One region of the Curtobacterium sp. ABR8 genome, then DNA from elsewhere that is predicted to be linked to it. Evidence: riboswitches for the same ligand, from Rfam matches in the RefSeq annotation. Region 1 holds a riboswitch; the other holds the start of a gene.
What was found. A riboswitch is a leader RNA that binds a small molecule or an ion and turns the genes downstream of it on or off. The one in region 1 is predicted to bind thiamine pyrophosphate.
Positions count from the first base shown of each region.

Region 2: another riboswitch for thiamine pyrophosphate. It lies ahead of thiM (hydroxyethylthiazole kinase); the one in region 1 lies ahead of ACXKZB_RS06150 (ECF transporter S component).

Region 1 is NZ_CM173818.1:1,261,608-1,276,903, reverse strand. It holds gene ACXKZB_RS06170 (LLM class flavin-dependent oxidoreductase) at 1-213, opposite strand, end outside; gene ACXKZB_RS06165 (MFS transporter) at 316-1,743, shown strand; gene ACXKZB_RS06160 (nucleoside/nucleotide kinase family protein) at 1,691-2,242, opposite strand; gene ACXKZB_RS06155 (ATP-binding cassette domain-containing protein) at 2,235-4,754, opposite strand; gene ACXKZB_RS06150 (ECF transporter S component) at 4,757-5,395, opposite strand; TPP riboswitch at 5,391-5,502, opposite strand; gene ACXKZB_RS06145 (hypothetical protein) at 5,601-5,921, opposite strand; gene glgX (glycogen debranching protein GlgX) at 6,051-8,285, shown strand; gene treY (malto-oligosyltrehalose synthase) at 8,282-10,786, shown strand; gene treZ (malto-oligosyltrehalose trehalohydrolase) at 10,783-12,537, shown strand; gene ACXKZB_RS06125 (polyprenol monophosphomannose synthase) at 12,660-13,454, opposite strand; gene ACXKZB_RS06120 (class F sortase) at 13,499-14,197, opposite strand; gene ACXKZB_RS06115 (family 8 glycosyl hydrolase) at 14,194-15,296, opposite strand, start outside.
Region 2 is NZ_CM173818.1:1,668,149-1,683,444, forward strand. It holds gene ACXKZB_RS08080 (LysR substrate-binding domain-containing protein) at 1-290, shown strand, start outside; gene ACXKZB_RS08085 (hypothetical protein) at 320-1,411, opposite strand; gene ACXKZB_RS08090 (aldo/keto reductase) at 1,567-2,535, shown strand; gene ACXKZB_RS08095 (NADPH-dependent F420 reductase) at 2,572-3,207, opposite strand; gene ACXKZB_RS08100 (GNAT family N-acetyltransferase) at 3,284-3,580, shown strand; gene ACXKZB_RS08105 (VOC family protein) at 3,603-4,064, shown strand; gene ACXKZB_RS08110 (MarR family winged helix-turn-helix transcriptional regulator) at 4,147-4,617, shown strand; gene ACXKZB_RS08115 (metallophosphoesterase family protein) at 4,614-5,123, shown strand; gene thiD (bifunctional hydroxymethylpyrimidine kinase/phosphomethylpyrimidine kinase) at 5,220-6,728, opposite strand; gene thiE (thiamine phosphate synthase) at 6,725-7,456, opposite strand; gene thiM (hydroxyethylthiazole kinase) at 7,453-8,313, opposite strand; TPP riboswitch at 8,302-8,397, opposite strand; gene ACXKZB_RS08135 (NUDIX domain-containing protein) at 8,479-9,381, shown strand; gene ACXKZB_RS08140 (phosphotransferase enzyme family protein) at 9,512-10,258, shown strand; gene ACXKZB_RS08145 (winged helix DNA-binding domain-containing protein) at 10,255-11,352, shown strand; gene ACXKZB_RS08150 (J domain-containing protein) at 11,431-12,396, shown strand; gene ACXKZB_RS08155 (RNA-binding S4 domain-containing protein) at 12,447-12,809, opposite strand; gene ACXKZB_RS08160 (putative acetyltransferase) at 12,843-13,100, shown strand; gene ACXKZB_RS08165 (hypothetical protein) at 13,477-14,640, shown strand; gene ACXKZB_RS08170 (S1C family serine protease) at 14,637-15,296, opposite strand, start outside.

The sequences.
Region 1 (15,296 bases):
GCGGCCGGGACCGTAGGTACCGACGACGTCCGCGAAGAACATCGCGTCGAACTTGCCGCGCTCGAGGGTCTTCGCCAGGTCGGTCCAGAGCGTCACGTCGTCGAAGTCGGCCTGGCGGGCGTCCGGGTGCCGCCACAGGCCGTGCTGGATGTGCGACGTCGTGTTCATGACGAAGGCCGCGAAGCGCAGCGGACGGTTCGGTGCATCGCTCATGCGTCCCATCGTGGTCGGCGGGCACCGCCCGACGACAGCGACGTGACCTTCCGTTACGCGCGGTGTTCCCCACAGCCCTGGAGGCGACCATGCTCCTGAGGCATGCCGACCCCGAGTACCGTCACCGCGCCTCCCGGCCGTTCCGCCGCACCGTCGACCACCGCGACCCGCCGTCGCGTCGCCCTGGCCTCGTTCGTCGGCACGACGGTCGAGTACTACGACTTCTACCTGTACGCGACGGCATCCGCCCTGGTGTTCGCGCCGACGTTCTTCCCGTCGGTGACGCCCGCCGTCGGCGTGATCGCGTCGTTCGCGACCTACGGGGTCGGCTTCGTCGCGCGGCCGCTCGGCGGGGTGATCGCCGGACACCTGGGCGACCGCATCGGACGCAAGAAGCTGCTCGTCGCGTCCCTGGTGCTGATGGGCATCGCGTCGACGCTGATCGGTGTCGTGCCGTCGGCAGCGACCATCGGTGTCGGTGCCGTGGTCGCGCTGGTGTTCCTGCGGCTGCTGCAGGGCGTCGCGGCCGGCGCGGAGTGGGGCGGGTCGGCGCTCCTGTCCGTCGAGCACGCGCCCGAGCGGCACCGCGGGCTGTTCGGGGCGTTCACGCAGATGGGGTCGGCGGGCGGGATGCTGCTCGCGACCGGCGTGTTCACCCTGGTGCGCTCGCTGCTCGGCAACGAGGCGTTCCTGGCCTGGGGGTGGCGGCTGCCGTTCCTGTTCTCCGCGGTGATCGTGGCGGTCGGCCTGGTGATCCGGCTCGGCGTGCAGGACGCTCCGGTGTTCCAGGAGCTGCGGGCCTCCGGCGGGGTCGAGCGGTTCCCGGTCTGGCAGGCGATCCGGCACCACCCGCGCGCGATCCTGGTGACGGCCGGACTGCGCCTGGTGCAGCCCGCGCTGTACTCGATCCTGACGACGTACTCGCTGACCTACCTCGCGGCCGTGCGGGGACCGTCCGGCTCCGATGCTGGGTTGCAGGCCGTGCTCGTGATTTCGGCGGTGTCGCTCGTGTCGACGCCGTTCTGGGGCTGGCTGTCCGACCGAGTGGGTCGCCGCGTGCTCACGATCTGGTCGGCCGTGGGCATCGCGGTGCTCATCTGGCCGTTCTTCGCGTTCCTCGACGCCGGGCCGCTCGTGCTGCTGCCGCTCGTGGCGCTCATCGGGATGTGCGTGTTCCACGACAGCATCTACGGGCCGCAGGCAGCCTGGTTCGCGGAGCAGTTCCCGACCGGGCGGCGGTACTCGGGGATGTCGCTCGGGTACCAGATCGGGTCGATCTTCTCGGTGGGACTGACACCGCTGCTGGCCGCGGTGTTCGTGGAGCTCGGTGGGGGCTCGCCGTGGATCCTGTGCGGGTACCTCGGGGTGTACGCGGTGCTGACCATCGTGGCGGCGGTGTTCGCGGTGGACCCCGCTGCGCGGGCGCGGGCGGGTGCGGGTGCGGGCGGCGGCACGGCCCGAGGCTCGGGCGAGAGCGCTACGTCCGCAGCACCACGTCGGCCAGGGACGCCGGGTCCTCGGCGGCGATGAAGTCCTGCTCCTGCGCCGCCCACCGGTCCCACTCGCGCGCGAAGGTGTCGCCGTCGCGGCCGATCGCCCGGTCCCACCGGACCGCGTCGTCGGCCTCGAGCCACACCGCCAGCGAGGCGAGTGCCACCGACGCCCGGGACACCGCCCCGCAGCCCTCGATCACGATCGGCAGGTCGGGGTCGACGGCGGTCCACTCCGCAGGACCGTCGGTCGCCCAGTCCCACCGGCGGTACCCGCTGGGTGCGCCGAGCACGTCACGGACCACGGCGTCGGCCGCCGCCCGGAGTCCGTCCCACCCCGGGTAGACGTCGTCGAGGTGCACGACCTGCGCTCCCAGCAGCCGGGCGAGCTGGTCGCCGAGGGTCGTCTTGCCGGTGCCCGAGCGGCCGTCGACGAGCACCACGAGGCGCCCTCCCGACGCCGCCGCGGCGCCGGCAGCGGCTGCGGCGACACCCGCGGCGAGACCGTCGCCGCCCGCCGCCTCCGTCGCATCAGACACGCCAGGTCCCCGCTGCCACCGCGACCGCGATCGACACCACGCCGATCCCGACGAGCACCGCGACCATCGCCCACTCCGGCCCCGCGAACCGCGCGACCCGCGCCCACGTCCGTCGTCCGGGAGCCCCGAACCCACGCGACTCCATCGCCACCGCCAACGTCGTCGCTCGTCGCAGTGCCAGGACCAGCAGCGCGAACGCCATCGATGCCCCACGTCGCAGCCGCCCGGTGTCGGCCAGCCCCCGAGCGCGCCGCGCCATCGCGAGCTGCCGCCAGTCGTCCACGAGCAGCGTCATCATCCGGATGGCCGCGAGCGCTCCGAGCACGAACCGCGCGGGCAGTCGCAGGACCTGCGCGAGCCCGTCGGCCAGGTCGGTCGGGTCGACGCGCACGAACAACGCGACCGCGGGCAGCCCCACGGCGAGCACGCGCAGTGCCGTCGCCAGCGCCAGCGTCAGCGACCCGTCGGTGACGTGGGCGAAGCCGAAGTCGAACCACTCCCGCCCGGAGGGTCGTCCGTACAGCGCGATGCTCACCGCCGTGAGCGGCACGGCCACCAGGACCGGGGACACCCGCAGCAGCAGGGTCCGCACCGGCAGCCGCAGGAGCGGCAGCAGGGCGAGCTCGATGGCGAGGGCGACGGCTGCGGACACGACGTCCAGGCTCAGCACGAGGCACACGCCGAGTGCGAGGACGCCGACGAGTGCGGCGACCGGTTGGACGGCTCGGACGCCGCGGTGGTGGTCGGGCGCGGGGGCGGTCGCGGTCGCGCGGGGCAGGTCGGTCGCGGGCGCGGTCGTCGCGTCTGGTCGCTCTGGAGGCGCGGTTCGGCCCGTCGTCGTCGGCCCCGTCTCCGGGGTGGTCGGCGTCGCGCCCCCGTGGTCGCGTTCCACGCGCCCTTGGTCGCCGTCCACACGCTGGGCGCCGTCCGCCGCGAGCACGACCTCGTCGGCGTCGAGTGCGCGGATCAGGTCGCGGTCGTGCGTGACGGCGACGATGGTGGTGCCGGCGTCGGCGAGCACTCCGAGGTGCCGGACGACGGCGTCCCACGTCGCGCGGTCCTGCCCGGAGGTCGGTTCGTCGAGCACGACGACGGGCGGCCGTGCGGCGACCACCGCGGCGATGGCGAGCCGTCGCTGCTCGCCGCCGGACAGCGTGAAGGGGTTGGCGTCGGCGAGGTGGGCGAGGCCGAACTCGCCGAGGAGCGCGTCCGCCCGGTCCGCGGCGTCCGGCGTGCCGAGCGCTCTGGAGCCGGCCTCGACCTCCTCGCGGACGGAGCGGCCGACGAACTGGTGCTCGGGGTCCTGGAAGACGGTGCCGATGCGGGCGGACAGCTCGCGGCTCGACCAGGTGTGCGGAGCGGGGTCGAGGCCGGCGGCGAGTTCCGTCGTCGCCGAGAGCTCCCCCGCTGCCGGAGGCAGGAGCCCCGCGAGCGTGAGGCCGAGCGTCGACTTGCCGATGCCGTTCGGTCCCGTGACCGCCACGACCTGACCGGCTCGGAGCTCGAGGTCGATCCCGCTGCCCACCCGCTGCCGCTTGCCGCGGGCGGTCCCGAGGTCCCGGGCCTCGAGCAGCGCCGCGCCCGCCCCCGCCCCGGCGCTCGCCCCCGCGCCGAGCGGGCGAAATGCCGCGGTGCCCTCGGCGGCCGACCCGGGCATTTCGCCCGCTCGCGCAGCCGCACGAAGCCGCCCGCGGGCCGCACCACGTCCGGGCTCGGCGCCGGGCACCCACACCCCGGCCGCGGTGAGCGCGGCGCCGTGCCGTGCGAGGACCTCGGCCGGGGCGCCGTCCGCGACGACTCCGCCGCCGGGTGCGAGCAGCACGAGCCGGTCGACCAGGTCGAGCCAGGTGCCGATCCGGTGCTCCACCACGAGCAGGGTCGCCCCGGTCTCGTCGAGCAGCGCCCGGACGGCGTCGTGCACCTGGAGCACGCCGGCCGGGTCGAGGTTCGCGCAGGGTTCGTCGAGCACGAGGGCTCCCGGACGCATCGCGAGCACCCCGGCGAGCGCCAGCCGTTGCCGCTGGCCGCCGGACAGCATCGCGGTGGAACGGTCGAGGGGCAGGTCGAGCCCGACGACCTCGAGGGCGGACCGCACCCGCGCCCAGGTTTCCTCGCGCGAGACGCCGAGGTTCTCACAGCCGAACGCCACGTCGTCACCGATCCGCGACATCACGGTGTGCGCTTCGGGGTCCTGCATGACGAGGCCGACACGCCCGCGGACCGCGCGGGGGTCGGCACCGTCGACCAGGACCGAGCCCTGCGCGGAGGCAGCCGTGTCGTCGGTGGCGTCGGGTTCGTCGGGCAGGACGGCGGCGACCGCTCGGAGCAGCGTCGACTTGCCGGAGCCGGACGGTCCGACGATCGCGACCCGCTCCCCCGGCTCGACGCTCAGGTCGACACCGCGGACGGCCCACTCGGCGCGTTCGGGGTAGCGCCACCCCCAGTCGCGGAACGCGATGCGTGCGGCGCGCACGCCGACGGCGTCCGGGGACGTCGACGACGGAGCGGACACCGTCACACCAGTTCGCGCGGCCGACGCCGACTGTGCTCGCGACCCGCCGCGAACGAGGACAGCACGCCGGTGCGGGCGAGTGCGCGGACGACCAACCACGAACCGGCACCCGCGATGACCGCGCCCGAGATGATCGCGCAGACGACGTAGACGATCTTGAACGCGGCGTCGAGGCCGGGGTACCACAGCACGGTGTCGTTGATGCCGAGCGCGAGGCCGGCCGCGGCGCCCGCCAGGACGACGACCGGCAGCCGGTACACGCGGTACAGGAAGAGTGCGAGGACGATCTCGGCTCCGAGGCCCTGGACGAGCCCGGCCTCGAGCGTCAGCCAGCCCCACTGGGTGCCGAAGAGCGCTTCGACGGACGCGGCGACCATCTCACCGTAGAGCGCGGCGCCGGGTTTGCGGACGACGATGGCGACGAGCGGGCCGGCGAGCAGCCAGACCCCGCCGAACAGCGCTTTCGTGCCTGGCAGGACGAGGTCCATGACGGCGCTGATGGGTTCGTAGCCGAACTCCCACAGCCGGAAGACGACGCCGAGTGCCACCGCGAGCACGCTCGCGACGACGATGTCGACGACCCGCCAGCGCAGCGATCGCCGCGGGGCGGTGTGGACGGTTGATGACGTGCCAGAAGACATGGTGCTGGACTCCTCCCTGCGCCGGCATGATCCGGATCAGGTTCGACGGTCGGAGCGCCACTCGCTCCCTCTCAGCCCGGCGGTCCCGGACTCCCGTGTGTGTCCCAGCAGTCTAGACGTGGTCGCGACCACATGACGGGTCACGACCACGGATCGGACGGGAGGCCCGTGGCGGGTCCGCCACGGGCCTCCCGTCCGATCGTCGCTACTTCTTCAGGACGCGCACCAGTTTCCGGAGCACGGTGCCGGTCACCCAGACGAGCGGGATGCTGACGGCGACGAGCGAGATGAGGTTCGGCTCGAACTCGAGGTCCTTGCCGGGGCGACGGACGTACGCGCCGACCGGGATCGACGCGCCGCCGCCACCACCGCCGCCGTTCTCGTCGTCCCCGCCGCCCCCGAAGCCGAACCAGCCGAGGGACACCGGGATGAGGGTCTGGTCTCCGACCTCGACGGGGTCCCCGTAGTTCGTGGAGACGCCGATCGGGCGTACCTTGTCTGCGATCTGCGTGACGATGTTGGCCATGCGCGCGACGCTACTCGTCCGTTCCTCCACAGGGCGGGCCACGCGCGCAAGGGTGCACAGCTGGGGCTTGTCTGCGGACGCGGACGGGCGTCACCGATATGTTGGCGCGACCATCACCTGGAGGACCGTTTGCACACCTGGCCCGGCAACCCGTACCCGCTCGGGGCGACCTACGACGGAAGCGGCACGAACTTCGCGCTCTTCAGCGAGGTCGCCGAGCGCGTCGAACTCTGTCTGTTCGACACCGACGGCAACGAAGAGTGCATCCCCCTCGTCGAGGTCGACGCCTACGTCTGGCACGCCTACCTGCCGAACATCGGCCCCGGGCAGGAGTACGGCTTCCGTGTCCACGGCCCGTACGACCCCGACAGCGGTGCACGCTGCAACCCGTCGAAGCTCCTGCTCGACCCCTACGCCAAGGCGACGAGCGGCGAGATCGACTGGGACCAGTCGCTCTTCGCGTACACGTTCGGCGACCCGGACTCGACGAACGACGACGACTCCGCGGCGCACATGATGAAGGGCGTCGTGATCAACCCGTTCTTCGACTGGCAGGGCGACCGCGCACCGCGCACGCCCTACGGCGAGACGGTGATCTACGAAGCACACGTCAAGGGCCTCACCGAGACCCACCCCGACGTGCCGGAGGAGCAGCGCGGCACCTACGCCGGCGTCTCCCACCCCGCGGTCATCGAGCACCTGCAGCGACTCGGCATCACGACGCTCGAGCTCATGCCCGTGCACCAGTTCGTGAACGACTCCACCCTGCAGGACAAGGGGCTGTCGAACTACTGGGGCTACAACACCATCGGCTTCTTCGCGCCGCACTCCTCGTACTCGTCCTCGGGCGACCAGGGGCAGCAGGTGCAGGAGTTCAAGACCATGGTGCGGGAACTCCACCGCGCCGGCATCGAGGTCGTGCTCGACGTCGTCTACAACCACACCGCCGAGGGCAACCACCTCGGACCGACGCTGTCGTTCCGGGGCATCGACAACGCGGCGTACTACCGCCTGGTCGACGACGACAAGAAGTTCTACATGGACTACACGGGCACCGGGAACTCGCTCAACGTCGGGCACCCGCACTCGCTGCAGCTCATCCTCGACTCGCTGCGCTACTGGGTGACCGAGATGCACGTCGACGGCTTCCGCTTCGACCTCGCCTCGGCGCTCGCCCGCGAGTTCTACGAGGTCGACCGGCTGTCCGCGTTCTTCGAGCTCGTGCAGCAGGACCCGATCGTGTCGCAGGTCAAGCTCATCGCCGAGCCCTGGGACGTCGGCCCCGGCGGCTACCAGGTCGGCAACTTCCCGCCCCAGTGGTCGGAGTGGAACGGCAAGTACCGCGACACCGTGCGTGACTTCTGGCGTGGTGAGTCGTCCACGCTCGGCGAGTTCGCCTCCCGCATCTCCGGCTCGGCCGACCTCTACGAGCACGACGGCCGCACGCCCAAGGCGAGCATCAACTTCATCACCGCGCACGACGGCTTCACGCTGTACGACCTCGTCGCCTACAACGAGAAGCACAACGAGGCCAACGGCGAGGACAACAACGACGGCGAGAGCCACAACCGGTCCTGGAACTCCGGCGCCGAGGGTCCGACCGACGACGAGGCAGTGAACGCCCTGCGGCTGCAGCGGCGCCGGAACTTCCTGGCGACGCTGCTCCTCAGCCAGGGCGTGCCGATGATCGCCCACGGTGACGAGCTCGGCCGTTCGCAGTCCGGCAACAACAACGTCTACGCGCAGGACTCCGAGCTCAGCTGGATCGACTGGGAGACCGCGGACGACGACCTCGTCCAGTTCACGGCCGACGTCGTGAAGCTCCGCCACGACCACCCGACGTTCCGCCGCACCCGGTACTTCAACGGGCGCCCGGTCCGCCGCGGCCAGGACGAGCCGCTGCCCGACGTGGTGTGGCTCACCCCCGAGGGCGAGGCCATGTCGCCGGAGGACTGGGACTCCGGCTTCGGCAAGAGCGTCGGCATGTACCTGAACGGCGACGGGATCCGTGGGCGCGACTCCCGCGGTGAGCGTGTCACCGACGTGGCGTTCATCACGTACTTCAACGCCCACGACGACGTCGTGACCTTCACCCTGCCGCCCGAGGAGTACGCACCGGGGTGGACGGTCCGCATCGACACCGCCGAGCCCGGCGCCCGCGACGAGGTCATCGACGCCGGCACGCCGCTCGACGTCCCCGCCCGGTCGATGATCGTCCTCCGCGCCGAGCCGAACCACGAGGTCTCCGCCGCGCCGGTCGAGGTCCAGCACCACGAGGGCGATCCGGAGCTCCGGTCCCCGCAGGACGCCGTCACCCCGGCGAACCCCGCCGGCTCCACCGCGCCGAGCGGTACCGCACGATGAGCGCCGGCGCACCGGGAACCGGGCGTCGCGTCCCCGTCTCGACGTACCGGCTGCAGGTCTCCGCGGACTTCGACCTGGCCGCAGCACGCGACCTCGTCGACTACGTGCACGACCTCGGCGCCGACTGGCTGTACCTGTCGCCCGTCCTGCAGTCGGAACCCGGCTCGGACCACGGCTACGACGTCGTCGACCACACGCACGTCGACACCGACCGCGGCGGTGACGAGGCCCTCCGGGTCCTCGCCGAGGCCGCGCACGCCGTCGGGCTCGGCGTGCTGGTCGACGTCGTCCCGAACCACGTCGGGGTCGCCACCCCGGAGGTCAACCCGTGGTGGTGGTCCCTGCTCGAACTCGGCCAGGGCTCCCCCGTCGCGTGGGCGTTCGACGTCGACTGGGACGCCGGCGACGGCAAGGTCCGGGTGCCGGTCCTCGACGACCGGCTGCTCGACGCCGTGTCGCTCGACACGTCCGACCCGGAACGCCCGGTGCTGCGGGTCGGTGAGACCGCGTACCCGACCGCGCCCGGCACCGCCCACCCGGGCGATTCGGTCGAGGCCGTGCACGCGCTGCAGCACTACGCGTTCGTGCACTGGAAGCGCGCCGACCACGAGCTCAACTACCGCCGGTTCTTCGCGGTGAACACGCTCGCGGCCATCCGAGTCGAGGAACCCGAGGTCTTCGCGGCCTCGCACGGCGTCATCGGCGCCTGGTTCCGCGACGGTCTCGTCGACGGCCTACGCATCGACCACCCGGACGGGCTGTACGACCCCGCCGGGTACCTGCAGGACCTCGCCGAGCTGACCGGCGGCGCGTACACCCTCGTCGAGAAGATCCTCGAGCCCGGCGAGGAACTGCCGAGCTCGTGGCCCGTCGACGGCACCACCGGGTACGACGCCCTGGGCGTCCTGGACCGCGTGCTCGTCGACCCCGCGGGCGAACCGTCACTGACGGCCGCGTCCGGAGCGGAACCGGCCGACTGGCAGCAGCTCACGCACGACACCCGCCGCGGCATCGCCGACGGGATCCTCGGCAGCGAGGTCGAGCGGCTCGCCCGCCTCCTCGCTCCGGTCGCCGCCGGGGCGGACGCGATCACGCACGAACGACTCGTGGACGCCCTCGCCGAGGTCGTGGCGTCGTTCGACGTGTACCGCACCTACCTGCCCGAAGGCGCGCACCACCTCATCGCCGCGCTCGAACGTGCCGCCGAGGCCCGCCCGGACCTCGACGACGTCATCGACCGCATCGCCCCGGCGCTCGTCGACCCGGAGAACGCCGCCGCCGTCCGCCTGCAGCAGACGAGCGGCATGGTGATGGCCAAGGGCGTCGAGGACACGGCGTTCTACCGCACGTCCCGCCTGACGTCCCTGAGCGAGGTCGGGGGCGACCCGAGCGTGTTCGCGGTGTCCGTGGCCGACTTCCACCAGGCGCAGCGCGACCGGCTCGGCAGCTGGCCGCACACCATGACGACGCTCACCACCCACGACACGAAGCGCAGCGAGGACACCCGGGCACGCATCGCGGTCCTGGCCGAGCTCGGCAGCGAGTGGGCCGATACCCTCGACCGGTTGCAGTCCCTCGTCCCGCTCGAGGACCGCGTGTTCGCGGACCTGCTCTGGCAGGCCATCGTCGGTGCCCGGCCCGCGAGTCGCGAGCGGCTGCACGCCTACGCCGAGAAGGCGTCGCGCGAAGCCGGCGACAGCACGACCTGGACCGAGCCGGACACGGCGTTCGAGGAGCGCATGCACGCGCTCGTCGACGCGGCGTTCGACGAGCCCGCGGTGGTGGCCGTGCTCGATGCCCTCGACGAGCGGATCGACGCGGCCGGGTGGTCGAACGGGCTCGCGCAGAAGCTCGTGCAGCTCACGGCGCCCGGCGTCCCCGACGTCTACCAGGGCACCGAGTTCTGGGACCGTTCCCTCGTCGACCCCGACAACCGCCGTGCGGTGGACTACGCCGAACGGCGCCACGTCCTCGCCGAGATCGACGGCCCGGACGACGACGGCCCCGAGGACCTGCCCGCGATCGGGATCGACGGCGCTGCGAAGCTCCTCGTGACCGCGCGTGCGCTCCGGCTCCGCCGCGACCACCCCGAGCTCTTCACGCGGTACCTCGCGCTCGAGGCGACGGGCAGCGCGGCGGACCACGTCGTCGCGTTCGACCGTGGTGGAGCCGTGACGGTCGCCACGCGACTGCCGATCGGCCTCGAACGGGTCGGCGGCTGGGGCGACACCCTCGTGCACGCCGTCCCCGTCGATCGGGTCGACCTGCTCACCGGCAGGTCGTTCCCGGCCAGCCGGGGCATCGCGCTCGCGGACCTGCTCACCACGTACCCGGTCGCGCTGCTCGTCCCGGCCGCCACGGTCGGGGAACCCGGCCACGCCGACACGGTGACCGACGCGTCCGACGCGGGACGGGCCTCCCGGTCGACCGCCGGAACCGCCCCGGCGACCACCGAGTCCGACGCACAAGCCGAGATCGACATCCTGGAGGGTCACGCATGACCGCACCCGACCGCTACGCCGTCTGGGCGCCCGAGCCGGACCGCGTCCGGCTGGTCGTCGACGACGTCGAGTACCCGCTGACCCGGGGGGACGACGACTGGTGGTCGACCGACGCGATCATGCCGGTCGTCGGTGCCCGCTACGGGTTCCGCCTCGGCGACGACGACGCGGTCCGACCCGACCCCCGCAGTCGCTTCCAACCGGACGGCGTGCACGGCACCTCGGCAGTGGTCGACCCGGCGCGCTTCGCGTGGACCGACGAGTCGTGGACCGGACGCCCGGCCCGCGGTGCCGTCATCTACGAGATGCACGTCGGCACGTTCACGCCGGAGGGCACCCTCGACGCAGCCGCGCGGAAGCTCGACCACCTGGTCGAGCTCGGAGTCGAGTTCGTCGAACTGCTGCCCGTCAACGGTGTGAACGGCGAGTGGAACTGGGGCTACGACGGCGTCGCGTGGTTCGCGGTGCACGCGCCGTACGGCGGCCCGGACGCATACGACCGCTTCGTCGACACCGCGCACTCGCTCGGTCTCGGCGTCATCCAGGACGTCGTCTACAACCACCTCGGTCCGAGCGGCAACTACCTGCCGCTGTACGGGCCGTACCTGGTGCAGGGCCTCGCGAACACGTGGGGCGACTCGGTGAACGTGGAGCACCCCGAGGTCCGTCGGTACGTCCTCGACAACGTGCGCATGTGGTTCCGCGACCACCACGTCGACGGGCTCCGGCTCGACGCCGTGCACGCGATCCGCGACACCACCCGACCGCACGTGCTGGCCGAGATGGCCGACGAGACGGACGCGTACGGCGCCTTCGTCGGTCGTCCGCTGTCCCTGATCGCCGAGTCGGACCTCAACGACCCCGTGATGTTCCGCCCGCGTGAAGCCGCCGGGTACGGACTCTCCGGGCAGTGGTCCGACGACTTCCACCACGCCGTGCACGTCGCGCTGACGGGTGAGACGAACGGCTACTACGCCGACTTCGCACCGCTGTCGGCGCTCGCGAAGGTGCTCGACCACGGGTTCTTCCACGACGGCACGTGGTCGTCGTTCCGTGGCCGGCGGCACGGGCAGCCGATCGACCGCGGCACCTCGCCGGCGACGGCCCTGGTCGTCACGAACCAGAACCACGACCAGATCGGCAACCGCGCGGCGGGCGACCGTCTGGCGGCGACGCTCGACGACGAGGGTCTCGTCATCGCGGCGGCGCTGACCCTGCTCGGGCCCTTCACGCCCATGCTGTTCATGGGCGAGGAGTTCGCCGCGACGACGCCGTGGCAGTTCTTCACCTCGCACCCGGAGCCCGAGCTCGGTACGGCCACCGCCGAGGGACGCATCGCCGAGTTCGCCGAGCACGGGTGGGACGAGTCCGCCGTGCCGGACCCGCAGGACCCGACGACGTTCACGAACTCCAAGCTCGACTGGGCCGACGTCAGTTCCGAGCGGGGCGCGGCGATCCTGCGTGCCTACCGGGTGCTCGTCGCCCTGCGGCGGACCGACCAGGCCTTCGTCGACCACCGGTACGAGGCGAACGCCGTGCGGTTCAGTGAGGACCGGCGGTGGCTGGTACTCACACGCGGGCTGCTCGGGCCCGACGTCGCTCCGGTGCACGTCGTGGTGAACTTCCTCGACGACGCTGCCGAGGTGCCCGTGCCGGGAGCCACCGGCGAGGAGCTCTACCGCTTCGGTGCGGCCGATGTCGCGACGGACTGCGTGCGGTTCCGCGGGCGGGGCGTGGTGGTGCTGCGCTAGTCGATGCGCTGGCGTCCGGGCTGCCCACGGGCGTCCGATCCGCGAAAGCGACAGTGTCCCGCGAACGGTTCGCGGGACACTGTCGCTTTCGCGGTACCGACGCCGAGCGTCGACGCCGCGGATCAGGCGGCGTGGTCGGCGACCGCGTGTGCGTTCTTCCGCACGGACGGCAGCTTCCGGTGGTCCTTGACCAGGGAACGGGTCTCGCGGATGCGGCGGTCGATGCCCCACTTCGTCACGAGGGCGAGGCTCTCACGCACGATGTTGCCGCTCATCTTCGAGACACCGAACTCCCGCTCGGTGAACGTGATCGGGGTCTCGACGACGCGCAGACCGGCTTCGAGGGCACGCCAGCACAGGTCGACCTGGAAGCAGTAGCCCTTCGACGCGACGCCGGCCAGGTCGATCCGCTCGAACGCCCGCGAGGTGAAGACCCGGAAGCCGCCCGTGGCGTCGCGGACCGCGATCCCGAGGGCCAGACGGGTGTAGAGGTTGCCGCCGCGGGACAGCAGTTCGCGGTACCAGGGCCAGTTCTCCACCTTCCCGCCCTTGATCCAGCGTGACCCGAGCACCAGGTCGTTCGTGTCGGCGAGCTCGAGCATCCACGGCAGGTACTCGGGGTGGTGCGAGCCGTCGGCGTCCATCTCGACGAGCTTGGCGTACCCGTGCTCGAGGCCCCACGCGAAGCCGGACAGGTACGCGCCGCCAAGGCCGTCCTTGACCGTGCGGTGCATCACGTGCACCCGGTCGGTCTCGCTCGCGATCGCGTCGGCGATCTCACCGGTGCCGTCGGGCGAGTTGTCGTCGACGACGAGCACGTGGACGCTGTCGTCGGTGGCGGCGAGCGTGCGCTCGACGATGGGACGGACGTTCTCCGCCTCGTCGTAGGTCGGGATGATGACCAGGGTCTCGCTCATGGTGCTCCTCGTGCTCCACATCGAATGTATCGGTCGGTCGTGGGTCAGTCCGACGAGAGGTCTGCGAACACGATCAGATTGTCCGTGTAGTGCCCGGTGGCGGTGTCGAACACGCCGTCGCAGGTGATCAGTCGGAGTTGGGCTGTCGGGGTGGTGCCGTAGACGTCGCTCGTCGGGAACGCCGACTTGGCGGCGCGTTCCGAGCGGTCGACGGTGAAGGTGCGGGTGGTGCCGTCGGACATCGCGACGTGGATCTCGTCACCGGCGACCAGCTCGTCGAGGCGGAAGAACACCGCGGCGCTCGTCGGGCTGTCGACGTGGCCGGCGATGACGGCCGGGCCGACCTCGCCGGGGACGATGCCGTCGCTGAACCAGCCCGCGCTGTCCCAGTCGACGGGCGGGTCGAGCTCACCGGCGGAGCCGCGGTGCAGGTCCTCGAGGTCCGACTGCACGCCGATCGCGGGGATCGAGACGCTGACGGGGGTCGCCGAGGAACGGGCGGCGGGCGCCGCCGGGTCCTGGAACCCCTCGGTGCCCGAACCGGCAGACGCAGGAGCAGACCCCGACGCCGGACTCGACGGCGCCGAGCCGGCGCGCCCACCCGACCCGTCGCTGCCGACGGTCGATGCGAGGGCCACACCCGTGACGCCGCCGCCCAGGACGACCGCGGCCAGGACGGCCCCGATCACCACACCACGGCGCCGGACCGCCGGACCGCGCCCGGCGGACCGTCGGCCGGTCACGATGCCCCTCCGGCCGTCGTCGCACAGCCGCCGAGCACGTCCGAGGTGAGCATGGTCGCACCGAGGGCGGCCCAGGCGTCCCCGTAGTAGGTCGGCGTGGTGGCCGCCGTGCGGTCTGCCCGCTCCAGGTCGTCGGCAGCCGCACCGGCTGACCCGGCTGCGTGCTCCGCCGCGGCCCTGGCGGTGTACGCCAACGCGTTCGTGTCCTCGGTCACGGCGGTCCCGCCGAGGTCGAGCTGGGCCGCGAGCTGCGTCGTCCGGCGCAGGGGCGGGGCGAGCGAAGCGGCGAGGGCACGGTCGTCGGCGGAGCAGGCCTCGGCGTAGCGCACGGGCGTGCGCATCGCGTCGTAGCCGTAGAGCACGCGCTGGTCCCCGCCGGTCGCGGGCATCGGGTCGACGGTGCCGTCGGCGTGCACCTGCGACCAGTCGCTCGGCAGCTGTGACTCGTCGAGCACGGCGGTCGTCACCGCTCGGGAACCGCGGTTCAGCGCGGCCCACCGGTCGTCGCCCGTGGCCTTCGCCAGCACCGCGAAGGCGGCCGGCGACGCGTACGAGGCGTTGTACCGGTAGGGCTCGGAGTCCGCCCACGGCCCGGGCAGCAGGATCGTGCCGAGGTCCGTCGTCGCGGTCTCGTGTTCCAGGATCGCCGAGGCGATGCGCTTGCCGGCTGCCGTGTAGCGGTCCTCGCCCCACGCGTCTCCGGCGAGCACCAGGGCCCGCGCGGCGTCGAGGTCGGCGTCGCTCGCCGGCTGCTCGTCGGCGACACCGTCGTCCGGCGTCCAACGCCAGGCGAGCAGGTCGTCGTCGGTCAGCATGTGCGTCTTCGTCCACTTCCAGATGTCGTCGAACCGGTCACGGTCGCCGTTCGCGAACGCGATGAGCAGCCCGTAGGCCTGCCCTTCGCTGACGGTGTCGTCGCCCTGGTCGGTGCGGACGACGCGGCCGTCCTGCACGTACCGGTCCAGGAACTCGGTGCGGAGCTCCTTCGGAGAGCGCGCCGCGTCGGGCGCGCTGGTCGAGGTCGGGGTGGCGGCCGAACCGTTCTCGGCTTCGGTGTCCTGCCCCCACGGCCGAACTGCGATGAGCGCGACGCCGACGG
Region 2 (15,296 bases), 410 kb from region 1:
GTCGGCAGATGGCGATCGACGCCCTCGAGGCCGCCGGCCGCACCTGGCGGATCACCTGCAACACCCGTGACGTCAACGGTGTCCTGGCGGCAGTGCGGGCGGGGATCGGCGTGGCGGTGTTCCCGCACTCGCTCATCCCGGCGGACCTGGTGAAGGTGTCGCAGCGGCTGGGGCTGCCGGACCTGCCGGCGGTCGACTACGTCCTCATCGCCAACCCGACGGTGCAGCGCGAGCCGATCGATGCCCTGACGAACGCGATCCTGTCCCGCGGGGTCGTCCGCGCGGTCTGACCGCGACCGGCGTGCAGCGGACGCGCGGGCTACGGCGCGAGGGTCGGAGTCGTCCCGGTGCCGGTCAGGTCGGGCAGCGTCACCCCGGCGAGCGGCAGCAGCGCCGACGCGACGGCCCACAGCAGCACGAGCGTGCCGACGCCACCGAGCACGGCACCGAGCAGCGCGACCGGCCGTTGCCACGTCGCCGCACGGTCGCGCAGCGTCACGATCGACACCACCAGCGCGAGGAGTCCGAGCACGACGCCGACACCGTGCACGGTCGCCGGCGCGGTGAACCACCACGCCGCGAGTCCGAGCGTCGCGATGCCCGCCACGGCGGCCAGGATCGCCCCGGGCGTCGCACCGAGTGCACGGCGCGGCTCCGGCTCGGCGGCTGCGGCCACGGGCTGGTCGAGCAGTTCGGTCGGGAGGCCCGGCTCGGCCCCGACGGACGCACTCGCCTCGGCACGGGGTGCGGTCACGGGCACGACCGGGTTCGGCGCCATCGGCGCGGTCGACGAGGCGGTCGGCACCGACGGCGCCTGCAGGACCGCGTCGAAGGACCGCACGTGGGCGGACGCCGGCGTCGGTGCCGGTGTCACGGTGGCGGCGGCCTGCTGGTGGGCGAAGCGGCGGGGCGTGCGGAAGCCGATCGGGCCCACGGGTTCGGGCTCGGTGCCCTCGACGACGACGTGCTCCAGGCCGGGCACCGAGAACCGGGGCTGGCCGGCGGAGGGCACGGGCGACGGCGCGGGAGCCGGCGCGGTGCCGGGAGCGGCGTCGATCGGCGAGACCGGGGCGGGGGCGGAGGCCACGGCGGCGGTGTCGAACGGCACGGTGTGCACGGACGGTGAGGTCGGTGCCGGCGGCAGGAGGTCCTGCTGCGGCGGGTAGTCGGGGACCGCGACGTCGTCCTCGACGAGGGCCGCGATCGACGCGGGCTCCGGCGTCGGCACGGCCGTCGGGGCGAGCGTGGTCGTCGGCTGCGGGGCGGAGCCGACCACGGCGGTGGGGGCCGGCGCATCGTGGGCGGTGCGCGACGTGGCGGGGATGTGACGGGCCTCCTGGCCGGTGCTCGCTGCGAGGTCGGGGGTGAGCCGCTCGACGGCCACGGCCGGTTCGACGACCGGTGCGGTCACCCAGGACGGGACGGGACGGCGCGGCCGTTCCGAATCCTGCATGCGATGCGACGCCACTGCGGTGCTCCCTTCGTCGACTGATCCATCGTCAGTTCTAGCGGCAACGGTCGCGGATGTCGCAGCCCCAGTTCCGGGGTCGCCGGTACGTTCGGGGCATGACCGGAATCGAACACCGTCCACTGGGTCCCTCGGGGCTCGTCGTCTCCACCGTCGGCCTCGGCTGCAACAACTTCGGGCGACCGGGGACCGCCTCCGAGTCGCAGGAGGGCACCGACGCCGTCGTGCGGGCGGCCCTCGACGCCGGTGTCACGCTCTTCGACACCGCGGACATCTACGGCGGCCGGCCCGGCATGTCCGAGGAGATGCTCGGCAGGTCGATAGCGGGGCGGCGGGACGAGATCGTGCTCGCGACGAAGTTCGGCATGGACATGCAGGGCGCGAACGGCCCGGACTGGGATGTCCGCGGCTCGCGACGGTACGTCCGGCTGGCCGTCGAGTCCTCGCTCCGTCGCCTCGGCACGGACTGGATCGACCTGTACCAGATGCACCGACCCGACGACGTGACGCCGATCGAGGAGACGCTGTCCGTCCTCGACGACCTGGTCCGCGAGGGCAAGATCCGGTACGTCGGACACTCGAACTTCGCCGGGTGGCAGATCGCCGAGGCCGAGCTGACGGCGTCGATCGCCGGCACCACCGCGTTCGTGTCCGCGCAGAACGAGTACAGCCCGCTCGCCCGAGCCGCCGAGGCCGAGGTGCTGCCGGCCGTCCGTGCCTACGCGCTCGGGTTCCTGCCGTTCTTCCCGCTGTACAACGGGCTGCTGACCGGCAAGTACACGAAGGCCGGGGGCCCGGCCGACGGGCGCCTGTCGACGTCGAAGCCGCAGCTGCTCGAGGACGCCCCGTGGGACGTCCTCGACGACTACCAGCGGTTCTGCGACCACCGCGGCGTCACGATGCTGCAGGCGACGTTCGCCTGGTTGCTCGCGCAGCCGGGGTTGTCGAGCGTCATCGCCGGTGCGACGAAGCCGGAGCAGATCACGCAGAACGTCGAGGCGGGGACCACCTGGACGCCGACCGAGGACGACATCGCCGACATGACGGAGATCTTCGACCGGGCGTAGTGCCCGCCGCCCGCCGCCGGGGCCGAGCCTCGGGCGTCAGCGGGTCGCGGCCTGCAGGGCCTCGCGCAGCTGGTCGGCGGTCAGGCGCGGGCCGTAGCCGGGGGTGTCCCGCTGGATGCGCCAGCCCTCGGCGAGGGGACCGGCGTCGACGACGTCGAAGCCGAACTGCTCGATGAGGTCCGTGGTGACCTGCTTCGCCTCGGCGTCGTCGCCCGCGACCACGAGGGCGCGGCGGTCCGGGGTGCCGGCCGGGGTGGCGTGGCCGGTGAGGTCCGCGGCGCCGATGTGGTTGAAGGCCTTGACGACCCGGGCGCCGGGCAGGTGGTCCTGCAGCAGCTCGGCGGTCGTCGTCGACCCGTCGTCGAGCGCGGCGATGTGGCCGTCGCGCTCCCAGTAGTAGTTGTTCGTGTCGATGACGACCTTGCCGACGAGCGGTTCCGCCGGGATCGTGTCGATCGCGGCGAGCGGCACGGTGACGACGACGACCTCGCCCGCGGCGGCGGCTTCGTCGCGGGTGGCCGCACGGGCCTGGTCGCCGAGCTCGGTGACCAGGTCGGTCAGGGTCTCGGGGCCGCGGGAGTTCGCGATCACCACCTGGTGGCCGTGCTGCACCGCGAGTCGTGCGAGTTGGGATCCGATGTTGCCTGCGCCGATGATGCCGATCGTTGTCATGGTGTCCATCCAACGCCCGGTGGCCTCGAGCATTCCCCGTGGAGCGCGTGCGGCCCGGGCGGAGCATGATGGCGGCATGGACCACGAGTTCCGCGACGAGACCGACCAGGACCGCTACGCCATGTACGTCGGCGGTGAGCTCGTGAGCGTGCTCGACTACCGCGAGAACGGCGACGCGATCGCGTTCCCGCACACGTACACGGTGCCGAAGCACCGCGGGCACGGCTACGCGGCCGAGCTCGTCGAGTACGCCGTCGCGGACGTCGAGTCGAACTCGACGAAGCGGGTCGTGCCGATGTGCTGGTTCGTCGGCAAGTGGTTCGACGAGCACCCCGAGAAGTCAGACCTGCTCATCCGCAGTGCCGCGGACTGAGCCGACGCGAGAAGAGGGCCACATGCCCACCATCACCCCGTTCCTCTGGTACGACGACCAGGCCGAGCAGGCAGCCCGGTACTACGTCGACCTGTTCCCCGGCAGCTCGATCGACAGCGTGGCGAAGACCCCGGACGGCGCGACGCTGGTCGTCGAGTTCACGTTGCTCGGGCAGCCGTACCGGGCGATGAACGGCGGCCCGGGACACCCGCACACCGACGCCGTCTCGTTCCAGGTCGACGTGGACACGCAGGACGAACTCGACCGCATCTGGGACGCCCTGCTCGCCGACGGCGGGAAGCCGAGCATGTGCGGCTGGTTGTTCGACCGTTGGGGCGTCGCCTGGCAGGTGACGCCGTCGATGATGGGCGAGCTGATGACCGGGTCGGGCGACCCCGAGGCGAACGCCCGTGTCTTCCAGGCGATGATGACGATGCAGAAGCTCGACATCCCCGCACTCCGGGCCGCCGCCGCCGGCCACTGAGTCCGAACCTCGCGTACCGCCCGGTATGGTGTCGGCACGGAAGACCGCCGGCCGGCGCCGGCACCGACAGGCTGGAGCCACGATGGACCACCCGAGCTCCCAGATCCGGAACAGTGAGATCGGCCGGGCCTACACCGAACTCGCCCGGATCACCCGGCGCGCGAGCATCCGCGCCCGCGGGTCCGACGACGCGCTGAGCGTCGTCGACCAGTCCCTCGTCGACTTCGTGGTGCAGCACCCCGGCTGCATGGCCATCGACATCGCCCGGTACCTGCGCCTGAACCGCTCGACGATCTCCCGCCAGCTCTCCGGGCTCCTCGCAACGGGCCTGATCCGGACGACCGACGGCGGCACCGGCAACGCGAAGCCGCTCGAGGCGACGGACGCCGGCCGCACCGCGCTCGAACGCTCCGTGCAACTGCACCGCGACGCGCTGGAGGAGCGGCTCGCCGGCTGGTCCGACGACGACATCGCCCTGCTCGCCGGCCTGCTGGAACGGCTCGGCGCCTCGGACGAGGCCGGGCTGCCGATGCCCGGGCGCGCGTCGACGTGACGACCTCGTTCGTCCTGCTCTCCGACACGCACCTGCCGAAGCGGGCGAAGGACCTGCCGGCGGCGCTCTGGTCCGACGTCGACGCCGCCGACCTCGTGGTGCACGCGGGGGACTGGGTCGACCTCGCCACCCTCGACGCCGTGCAGGCCCGATCGCGCCGGTTCGAGGGAGTGCGCGGCAACAACGACGGCCCCGAGTTCGACGACCGGCTCCCGCTCGTCGCCCGCTTCGCCGTCGAGGACCTGCGCTTCGCCCTGGTGCACGAGACCGGCGCCGCGACGGGCCGGGAGCGCCGGATGGCCGCCGAGTACCCGGACGTCGACGTGCTCGTCTTCGGGCACTCGCACATCCCGTGGGACACCGTCGCGCCGTCGGGCCTGCGGCTGCTCAACCCCGGGTCGCCCACCGATCGTCGCCGGCAGCCGGACTGCACGTGGATGCGCGGGACGGTGACCGGCGCGGACCTGACCGTCGAACTGGTGCGCCTGCCGCCGCCCGCCCGCTGACCCGAGATCCGCCCCAGCCACCCCGTTCGCGAAAGCGACAGATCCCCGCGGAACATCGGCGGACATCTGTCGCTTTCGCGGGGTGGTCGGCGGTCGTCAGCGTAGAAGTGTCGCTTCCGCGGCGATGACCCCGGTACCAGCGCCGGCACCCAATCCCAGCGGCATCTCGAAGAACGCCAGCTCCCACTCGGTCGAGCGGCGGAACGCCCGCGCCATCCGTCCCCGCTCGGCCGGGGTCGCGGCGGCTGCCATCTCCTCGACCAATCGGGTCGCCTCGGCGCTCGACGCCGCGAAGCCCTCGTCGCCGTACGCGGCGATCCAGTCCGCGAACGGGTGTCCGTCCGGCGCCGTGCCGAGCTGCGCGCCCACCCAGGCGTAGACCCGGAAGCAGGGGAGCACCGCCGCGGCGAGCACGGCCGCCGACCCGGAGTCCGCCGCCTGTTGCAGGTGTGCCAGGTAGCCGGCGCACGTCGGGTGGACGGGGTCGTCGGCGTGGGTGCCGGCGAGTCGTCGGTGGTGCAGGTCGCGGGCCTCGGCGGCGCACCCCTCGGACGCCGCAGCCCAGAACGCGGCAGCCGCAGGACCGGCACCAGCACCGGCAGCGCTCGCCGCCAGCGCCGCGAGGTGCCGCTCGTAGGCCCGCAGGTAGTGCACGTCCTGCGCGAGGTACCCGGCGAACACGTCCGCATCGAGCGTCCCGTCCCGCAGCCCCACGAGGAACCCGCACGCGATCGTCGACCGCAGCAGGGAGCCGACGTCCTCCCACCACACGTCGGTGGACGGGACCACGGGCAGCGCCGCACGGGCCACGGCGCCGTGGTCGATCGGCCCGTTGCCGGACCCGACCTGCAGCCCATCGGCTCCCTGCAGCGCCGCCGTCAGCCAGGGCTTCGCCACCCCGACCGCGAGTTCCCAGTCCCCGTGCCGGGCGGCGAGCGTCGCGATCGCGCTCGACAGCGAGCACCCGGTGCCGTGCGTGTTCGTCGTCGCAACGCGGGGAGCCGTGAACCGCCGAACGGATCCCGAGGGCGACACGAGCACGTCGTCGGAGGTCGGCCCCTCGTCGTGTCCGCCCTTCGCCAGCACGAGGACGTCCCACGTCGACGCCACGAGCCGCGCAGCATCCAGCGACGACAGCGGAGCCCGCGACGGAGCCCCGGCCAGCTCCGCCAGCACCGCCAGCTCGGCCCGGTTCGGCGTGACCAGGTCGGCCAGCCCGAACAACGTGCCCATCGCGGCGGCGGCGTCCTCGTCGAGCAGCCGGTCGCCGCTCGTCGCCACCATCACCGGGTCCACGACGACCACGGGCGGCCGGTGCTCCCGCAGCCAGTCCGTCACGGTCCGCACGACCTCGGCGGTGCCGAGCATGCCGATCTTGACGGCGTCGACGACCACGTCGTCGGACACCGCGTCGAGCTGCTCCCGCAGGAACGCGACGTCCGGCACGTGCACCGACCGCACGCCGTGCGTGTTCTGCGCGACGAGAGCCGTCACCACCCCCATGCCGTAGCCGTCGTGCGCGGCGATCGCCTTGAGGTCGGCCTGCAGCCCGGCGCCGCCGGTCGGGTCGGTCCCGGCGACGGCCAGGACGCGCGGGACGGTCACGACGAGGCCCCCGACGGGAGGAACGGATCGCCCGCTGCGAGCCGCTCCGACTCCGCCCCGCGGTCGGCTCCAGGGCCCCACGCGGCCACGTACGCCGCCGCGGCGGATCCGGGGTCGGCCGCGGCACAGATGCCCGAGACGATCGCCACGCCAGCGGCGCCGGCTGCCCGGAGCGGCGCGACGTCGTCGAGGGTCACCCCGCCGATCGCCACGCAGGGCACCTCGGTCGCCGCCGCGAGCCGGGCGAACCCGTCGTGACCGAGCGCCGGCGGATGGTCGGCCTTCGTCGCCGTGGGGTGCACGACCCCGACGCCGAGCAGGTCGACGGTGCCGCGGGGCAGCCGCTCGACGGCAGCCAGGTGCTCGAGCGTGTTCGCCGTCAGCCCGACGTGCGCGTCCGGCCCGAGCAGCGCCCGGGCGACGGTCACGGGCACGTCCGACTGGCCGAGGTGCACCCCGGCGACCCGGTGCCCCGCGTGCCGAGCGGCGAGGGCGACGTCGAGCCGGTCGTCGACCACCACGATCGCGCGGTCCCCGACGGCGTCGGCCACGGCGGCGGTCAGGGCGAGCAGGTCACGGGCCGAGGCGTCCTTGTCCCGCACCTGGACGATCCCGACCCCGGCGTGCACCGCAGCGCGGACCACCCCGAGCACGCCGACACCGTGCCGGTCGGCCAGCGAGCCGTCGGTGACCAGGTAGACGCCGACGTCCCGCTGCGGCCCGCTCATGCCGGCACCACCAGGGACGCAGGCTCGGCCTCGACCGTGATCCGGGCCTCGCGGACGACGTCCTCCGGGGTGAGCGACGCCAACCGGTCGAGGAACAGCGGCTGGAACGTGCCGGGGCCACCGGCCTCGCGGGCGGCGAGCTCCGCGGCGATGGTGTGCACCGCGGTCGCGGCGACGGCGGCCGCACCGGCGTCGTCGGGTACGACCGACGTGAACGCGGCGACGACCGCGCCGAGGGCACACCCGCCCCCGGTGATCCGCGTCAACAGGTCGGTGCCGTTGGCGACCCGCACCACACCGGTGCCCGGCGCGACCAGCAGGTCGACGGGACCCGACACGGCCACCGCGGCCACGAGCCTCCCGGTCGACGCCTGCACGGACGCGAGACGGGCGTCCTCCGTGCCCACCGTGCTGTCGACGCCGCGGCCACCGGCCGAGTCGCCGAGCAGGGCGAGCACCTCGGAGGCGTTGCCACGCAGCACCGTCGGGTGCAACCCGAGCAGGTCGCGGGCCAGGACGGTGCGCACCGGCAGCGAGCCGACGGCGACGGGGTCGAGCACCCACGGGGTGCCCGTGTCGCGGGCGGCGCGAGCGGCCTCGAGCGCGGCCGTCCGCGGTTCCGCGTGCGGGGTGCCGGTGTTCACCAACAGGGCATCGGCCACCCGGGCGAACGGCCCCGCCTCGGTCGGGACGTCGACCATCGCGGGTGACGCACCGAGCGCCAGCAGCACGTTCGCGGTGACGTTCTGCACCACGGTGTTCGTGATGCACTGCACCAACGGACTCCGGGCACGGACGGCCTCGAGCAGCTCGGCGGTTCGGTGGGCCCAATCAGGGGAGGGCGCAGCGGTTTCCATGGACGATCCCTTCGCGAGTACGAGCTCGAGCAGGTTCGACGGGTGTGATCTCAGCCGCTGGTTGCGGCACCCCGTGTCTCGAGCGACACCGTACACGAGCCGCTGCGTCGTGCCACGGCCGTCGTCTCCGGTCACATGTCCGGCCCCGTGTGACAGGGTTGACGGGTGCCAGACACCACGCCTCCCGGACCGCCCCCGGGTCCCCGCGACCCCGGCGACGCCTGGGCGGTCGGCCCCGACGGCACCAAGGCCTGGGGACTCTTCGGCGCCGCCGGACTGCTCGTCGACGACGGCGCCGGACGCGTGCTCCTGCAGCACCGCGTCGAGTGGAGCCACCACGGCGGCACCTGGGGCATCCCCGGCGGCGCACGACACCAGGGCGAGGACGCCGTCACCGGCGCACTCCGCGAGTCCGCGGAGGAAGCCGGGGTGCCGCACGACGGCGTCGACCTGCGCCACACCGCACTGCTCGACCTGGGGTTCTGGACCTACACGACCGTCGTGGGGCGCGCCTCCCGGCCCTTCGAACCGGTCATCGCGGACCGCGAGAGCATCGCGCTCTCCTGGATCCCCGTCGACGACGTCGACGACCTCCCGCTGCACCCGGGGTTCAACAAGTCGTGGCCGGCCCTCCGCGCGTCCATCACCACCACGCCGCACATCGTCGTCGACGCCGCGAACGTCGTCGGCAGCGTGCCCGACGGGTGGTGGAAGGACCGCGCGGGTGCCGCTGCGCGCCTGCTGTCGTCGGTGACGGCGCTCGCCGCGTCCGGGGTGCCGGCCGACCTGCTCGCGTTGCCGTTCGACCGGTGGTGGCCGCGGTGGACGGTGGTGCTCGAGGGTGCGGCCCGTGGCGCCACGGCGGACGGGACCGACGGGTCCGGACCGGTCGAGGTCGTGCATGCGCCGGGCTCCGGCGACGACGCGATCGTGTCGGCCGCGCAGTCCGCGGTGGACGCGGGGGACGGACCCGTCGTGGTGGTCACCGCCGACCGCGGGCTCCGCGCCCGGGTCGAGGCGATCGGCGCCGTCGTGCACGGACCGTCCTGGCTGCGCGACCAGTCCTAGCGAGGCGGCGCGGCACGACCCGCCGTGTCCTTCGTTGTGACGTGTTGTTCACACCGCTGTGTCACGAGCCGACCCACTCGTCGGTACGCTGGCCGGACGTCAACGGAGACGCACACACAGGAGGTTCTCCATGGAGCGGATCACCAGGGCCGACGACCGAGTCCACCGCCCGGCCGGGCCGTGGACACCGACCGTCCACCGGCTGCTCGCACACCTGCACGAACAGGGGTTCGTCGCGGCACCGGAGCCGATCGAGCACGGCGACACCCTCGAGACGGTGTCGTTCGTCCCCGGGGTCGCGGGGGAGTACCCGTGGACCGAGGACGTCGCGAGCGAAGCCGCCCTCGTCACGAGCGCCCGCCTGCTCCGGCAGTTCCACGACGCCGCAGCCACCTATCCGTTCGACGCATCGCGGGACTGCTGGTCCCAGGCCGAGCGCACACCCGTCGAGACGATCGTGCACGGCGACTTCGCCCCGTACAACTGCGTCTACGACGGCATCCAGGCCGTGGGGCTCATCGACTTCGACACCGCACACCCCGGGCCCCGCGTCTGGGACGTCGCGAGTGCCGTGTACCGGTTCGCCCCGTTCACCACCGGAGCCGTCGAGGGCATGACCGCCCCCGCCCTCGAGGACCGGCTCGCCCGTGCCGCGGAGTTCTGCCGCGCCTACGACCTCGACGCCCGCTCCCGCAGCGTCCTCGCCGAGACGATGACCGCGTCACTCGTCGCGATGGTCACCACCATGGAGACCGAGGCCGCCGCGGGCAACCCGAAGTTCGTCAGCGACCTGGCACACGGGCACGCCGACCTGTACCGGGCCGACGTCGCCTACCTCGAGCAGCACGCCGACGCCATCGCCGCCGCCGTCGCGTGACCCCGACCCCTGCGCAGCTCCGCACGCTGCGGCTCGCCGCGCAGGGGATCGCGGTCCCCGGGCTCGACCCCACCGCCGCAGTCGAGCGGATGACCGCCGTGCAGGGGCAGGACCTCGGCCAGGCGCTCTGGGCCATCGGGGTCCGCGCACCCGGGGCGACCCGCGACGACGTCCGCGCCGCCTTCGACCGCGGTGGACTCGTCCGCTCCTGGCCGATGCGGGGGACCCTGCACGCCGTGCGCCCCGACGACCTGCGACTCCTGCTCTCCCTGACCGCCGAACGGACCCTGCGCAGCATCGCCCGACGCGCCACCGAACTCGGCATCGACCGGCCCCTGCTCGACCGAGCACGGGACACCACCGTCGCCGCACTCTCCGGCGGTCGTTCCCTCGTCCGCGACGAACTCTTCGAGGAGTACCGCGCCGCCGGCATCGACCCCGGCGCCGGGCGCGGCTACCACCTGCTGCTGCAGCTCGCGCAAGAGGGACTCGTCGCCTGGGGACCCACCGCCCGCGTCGGCCAGGGACTCGTGCTCCTCGACGAGTGGGCACCGGCGGCCGCCGAGGTCCCCGACCGCGACGAAGCACTCCGCCGCGTCCTCGTCGGCTACCTGCGCGGCCGGGGTCCCGCAACCGAGACCGACGCCGCCGGCTGGACGAAGCTCCCGCTCGGCGACCTCCGCCGTGCCCGAGCCGCAGCCGGCGACGCCGTCGAGGACCTCGGCGACGGACTCCTCGCGTTGGCCGACCGTCCCACCACCGGCGGGACACCCACCGGGCACCTGCTGCCCGGGTTCGACGAGTACCTGCTCGGGTACGCCGACCGCTCCGCCCAGCTCGACCCCGCACACGCCGACCGGGTGGTGCCGGGTGCCAACGGCGTGTTCCTGCCGATGGCCGTCGTCCGTGGTCGGGTCGTCGGCACCTGGAAGCGGACCGAGCGCGCCGGCGGGGTCCTCGTCACCGTCACGCCCTTCGCGGCACTCGACACCGCTGCGGTCCGCGCGCTCGAGGCGGCCGCCGCCCGGTACGCGCGGTTCCTCGACGCGCCCGTCGCGTTCGGGGTCGTGGAGGCGACCAGCCGCAGCGCCTGAGCCGGCGGCGTGGGCCCAGACCGTACCCAGCAAGCACGCGGCGGACTCGTACCCTGCCTCGGGTAATGTCGCAGGGCCATGACCGACAGCCCGGCCGACGCCACCCCGTACGAAGTCCTCGGCGTCCCCGCGACCGCCGACGACGACGCGCTCCGCCGCGCCTACCGGCGCGCCGCCCGCGAATCCCACCCCGACCTCGGCGGTGACGCGCAGCACTTCCGGCGCGTCCAGCTCGCCTGGGAACGCATCGGCACGCCCGCTGCACGCCGCGCGTACGACGCCGGCTCCCGCGGCTCGTTCACCAGCAACGGTACCGGGCCGTTCAGCGCGTCCGGTGCGTCCGGTTCGTCGACCGGGAGGCCCGACTCCGGTCGCGACGCCTACGCACCTCCGTCAGCCCGTCGCGACACCCGCCCCCGCGCGCGGTCCCACGGACACCCCGGCGGACGCTCCCGCGAGGTCTTCCTGCAGGCGGAACGCGAGTGGGTCGGACTCGGCGACCCCATCGAGGATCCCTACGACCCCACCCTCATCCGGTCCGCGCCCCGGCACATCCGGCGGCTGCTCGGCGAAGCACTCGCCGAGGAGGCCACCGCCTCGATCGTCTCGGACATGGGCATCGGCGTGACGGTGTGGCACGACCTGGACGCCGGCGCCGAGGGCAAGCTCGACCACGCCGTCCTGACCCCGAGCGGACTCTGGGCCGTCGAGTCGATCGACTGGGGCGCCCCGGTGCGGGTGGAGCACGGCGACATCGTCGGCGAGACCCTGGCGCCGGGGGAACGACCGGTGAAGGAACTGGTCCGCGCCGCCCGTGCCGTGCAGAAGCAGACCCGGGTGCGGTTCACCGGCCGCTTGCTCGTCGTGCCGGACTCCGCCGTCGAGGTCGACGTGCAGCTCGTCGGCTCCCCGAAGAAGCCGACCGCGCTCGTCGTCCGGCGCAGTGCGCTCGGGCAGGTCCTGAACGGCGTGTGGTCCCCGCCCGGCTCGGTCGACGTGTTCGAGATCCGCGACCGCCTGCAGCAGACCGTCCGCTTCGTCTGACGTCTGACGTCCGGCGGGCGTCGACGGTCGGCGCGCCTCGGTGCTCGGTGTCAGTAGCCGCGGAGCTTCTCGAGGTCTCGGCGCTCCCGCTTGCTCGGGCGTCCGGCACCGCGGTCGCGCATCGGGACGAACCCGGCCTCTTCCTTGGAGAGCCGCGGCGGCGTCTTGTCCTCGAAGTGCTTCGCGGCCTCGGGCGCACTCGTCCGCTTCAGGATGATCCCCGTGACGACGACGATCCGGTCGAAGCCGTTCTGCCGCACCCGGACCTCGTCGCCGGGGCCGATCGGCTGCGCGGGCTTCGCACGCTCCCCGTTCACCCGGACGTGCCCGGCCTTGCACGCGGCGGTCGCGGCGGAGCGGGTCTTCGTGATCCGCACCGCCCAGATCCAGCTGTCCACGCGAGCCTTGGCCATCCCCTCACTCTAGGCGGCCCCTACGCTGGGCGGGTGAGCACCGGGGAGCAGGCAGCGATCGCGCGGGCCCGTGCGCTCGGTGTGCTGCACGACGCCGAGGTCGGGGACCGTCTCGTGGTCCGGGCGCACCACGGCGACGGCGCACAGGACGCCCTCGGAGACCTCGTCGCCCGCGGCCCCGACACCGTGACGATCGCCACCCGCCGTGGCCCGGTCGAGGTCCGGCTCGCCGACGTCGTCGCCGCGAAGCCCGTCCCGCCGCCCCCGGCCCCGCGCGCGCCCCGCCGCTGATCCCGCACCGTGCGAGGTTCGGGCGCCGTTGGTCGTGCCCGCACGGTGCAGGTTTGGTCGAGCCGTGCGGGCGTGGCCGCTCGGGCGCGCTTGCTGCGCTGCACGGGGCGGTCGAAGCCGCACCCGTTGGCGGTGGCCGCACCGTGCGCGTTTCGCGTCGTCGCGCCCGCACGGTGCGGACTTCCTCGGCCCGTGCGGGCGAGACAGCTCCGTGCGGCGTTGTGTCGGGGCACGGAGCCGACAACCTCGCTCCCGACGACGAGACGTGCACCGTGCGTCGCCCGCGCCGCCGCCTGCCGCGCACGCCACCCGCCCGCCCGCGCGTGCACGGCGAGCCGCACCCCTCCGCGCCCCGCACCCGACGTAGCCTCGTGCCATGGCAGTCCCCGTCCCGCTCGGCACCGAGGACCGCACCGCCCGCCTCACCCTCCGCCGCCCCGACCAGTGGCGCCGCGAGGACTCAGCCCAGGCGGACCTGCGCGTCACCGGCGACGACATCGTCCTCACCGTCCGATCCCGCCCCAGCGACCGTGCGATCGGCGACGAGAACACGGGGCTCCTCGCGAGACTGCCCGGCTCCGTCGACGGCCTGCTGCTCGTCGGCTGCGACACCTGGACCGCCGCCGGTGCTCCCGCACGCCTGGTTGAGTACGTCCGTCCCGACGAACACGGTGACGTCGCCGGCGCACACCTGCTCTTCGTCACCGGCCGGCACCGCGTCGACCTGACGATCGAACGGCCCCTGGCGCGACTGCTGGAGACCGACGAACTCGTGTTCGCCGTCCTCGAGAGCGTCCGCGCGACCGAGCCGTCCCCGGTGCGCCCCGAGCGCGACCTCGAACCACTGCCCGCCCCGGTGCCCGGCCCGGAGCTCGACGGCCCCCGCCTGAGCGCCGACGCGGTGGGCACGCTCAAGAGCCTCGCCGGACGCCGCTGGAACCCGACGCTCCTCCGCACCGCGGCGGGCCGCGAACTCATCGAGGCGGGCCTCGTCGGCCGGCTCGGCACGCTGCCGGAGTCGACCCAGACACTGCTCGAACCGTGGCAGGGCGATGCCCAGCCGGTCACGCTGGAACAGCACCTGCCCGACGGTGGCGAGTCGCGCCTCCAGGTCTGGTCGCAGACCGTCGTGGACGGGACCGCCGAGGCGGGCGCGGTGGTCGCGTCCGTCACGCCGGACCGCGCGGTCGCGCTGACGGCCGGGAGGCTCGGCATCGGTCCGACGTGGACCTTCCCGTTCCGCACGGGGTCGCTGCCAGGGCACCTGCTCGGCCGCCGGCTGGCCGGCGGCTCCGACGCGCCGGACCTGCCGGAGGCACTCGTCGAGGCGGACCCGCGGCTCGCGCGCTTCTGGGCGGCGCCGTGGACGGTGTCGTACCTGCGGCGACCGGGCAAGCCGAAGCCCGTGACGATCGTGCGCGCCGAGGGGATCGGCTTCGCGCGGGTGGGCAAGACGGAGGCCGGGGAGACCGTCTTCCAAACGGACTCCCCGGCCAACGTGTACCGGTCGGTGGTGCGGGCGCTGCTTCCTTCCGCCTAGGCGGCCGGGCCGGCGGTCAGGGTGACGGTGACGGTCTTGGCGGCGCCGGTGCTGTCGGTGTAGCCGACCACGACCTTGTCACCGACGGCGTGCGACTGCACGGCGGCGGTGAGCTCGTCCGAGGTCGTGACCGTGGTCCCGCCCAGGCTCGTGATCGTGTCGCCCTCGGCCAGGCCGGCGCTCGCGGCCCCGGAACCCTCGACCGTACCGGCGACGGCCACACCGCTCGTGGCGCCCGCGGTGCTGCTGACCTGGACCCCGAGGAACGCGGGCAGGCCGATGGTGATCGTGCTCGAGGACTCCCCGTCGAGGATCTTCTCGGCGATCGCCTTCGCGGTGGTGATCGGGATCGCGTACCCGGTGACGTCCGCGGTGCCCGAGGACGCAGCGGTCGCCATGCCGACGACCTCGCCCTCGCTGTCGACGACGGGGCCGCCGGAGTCGCCGGAGACGATGTCCGCCGCGATCTCGATCAGACCGGACAGCGACTCGGTGCCGGTGCCGGACTCGCTCTGCACCTGGATGTCCTGGTCGGTGGCCGTGACGGTGCCCTCGGCGGCGACGAGGTTGCCCGTGCCCTCCGCGTTGCCGACGTCGGTGACGGTGTCGCCGGTGCTCGGCTCGCCGTCGTCGTCGAGCGTGACGGTGGACAGGCC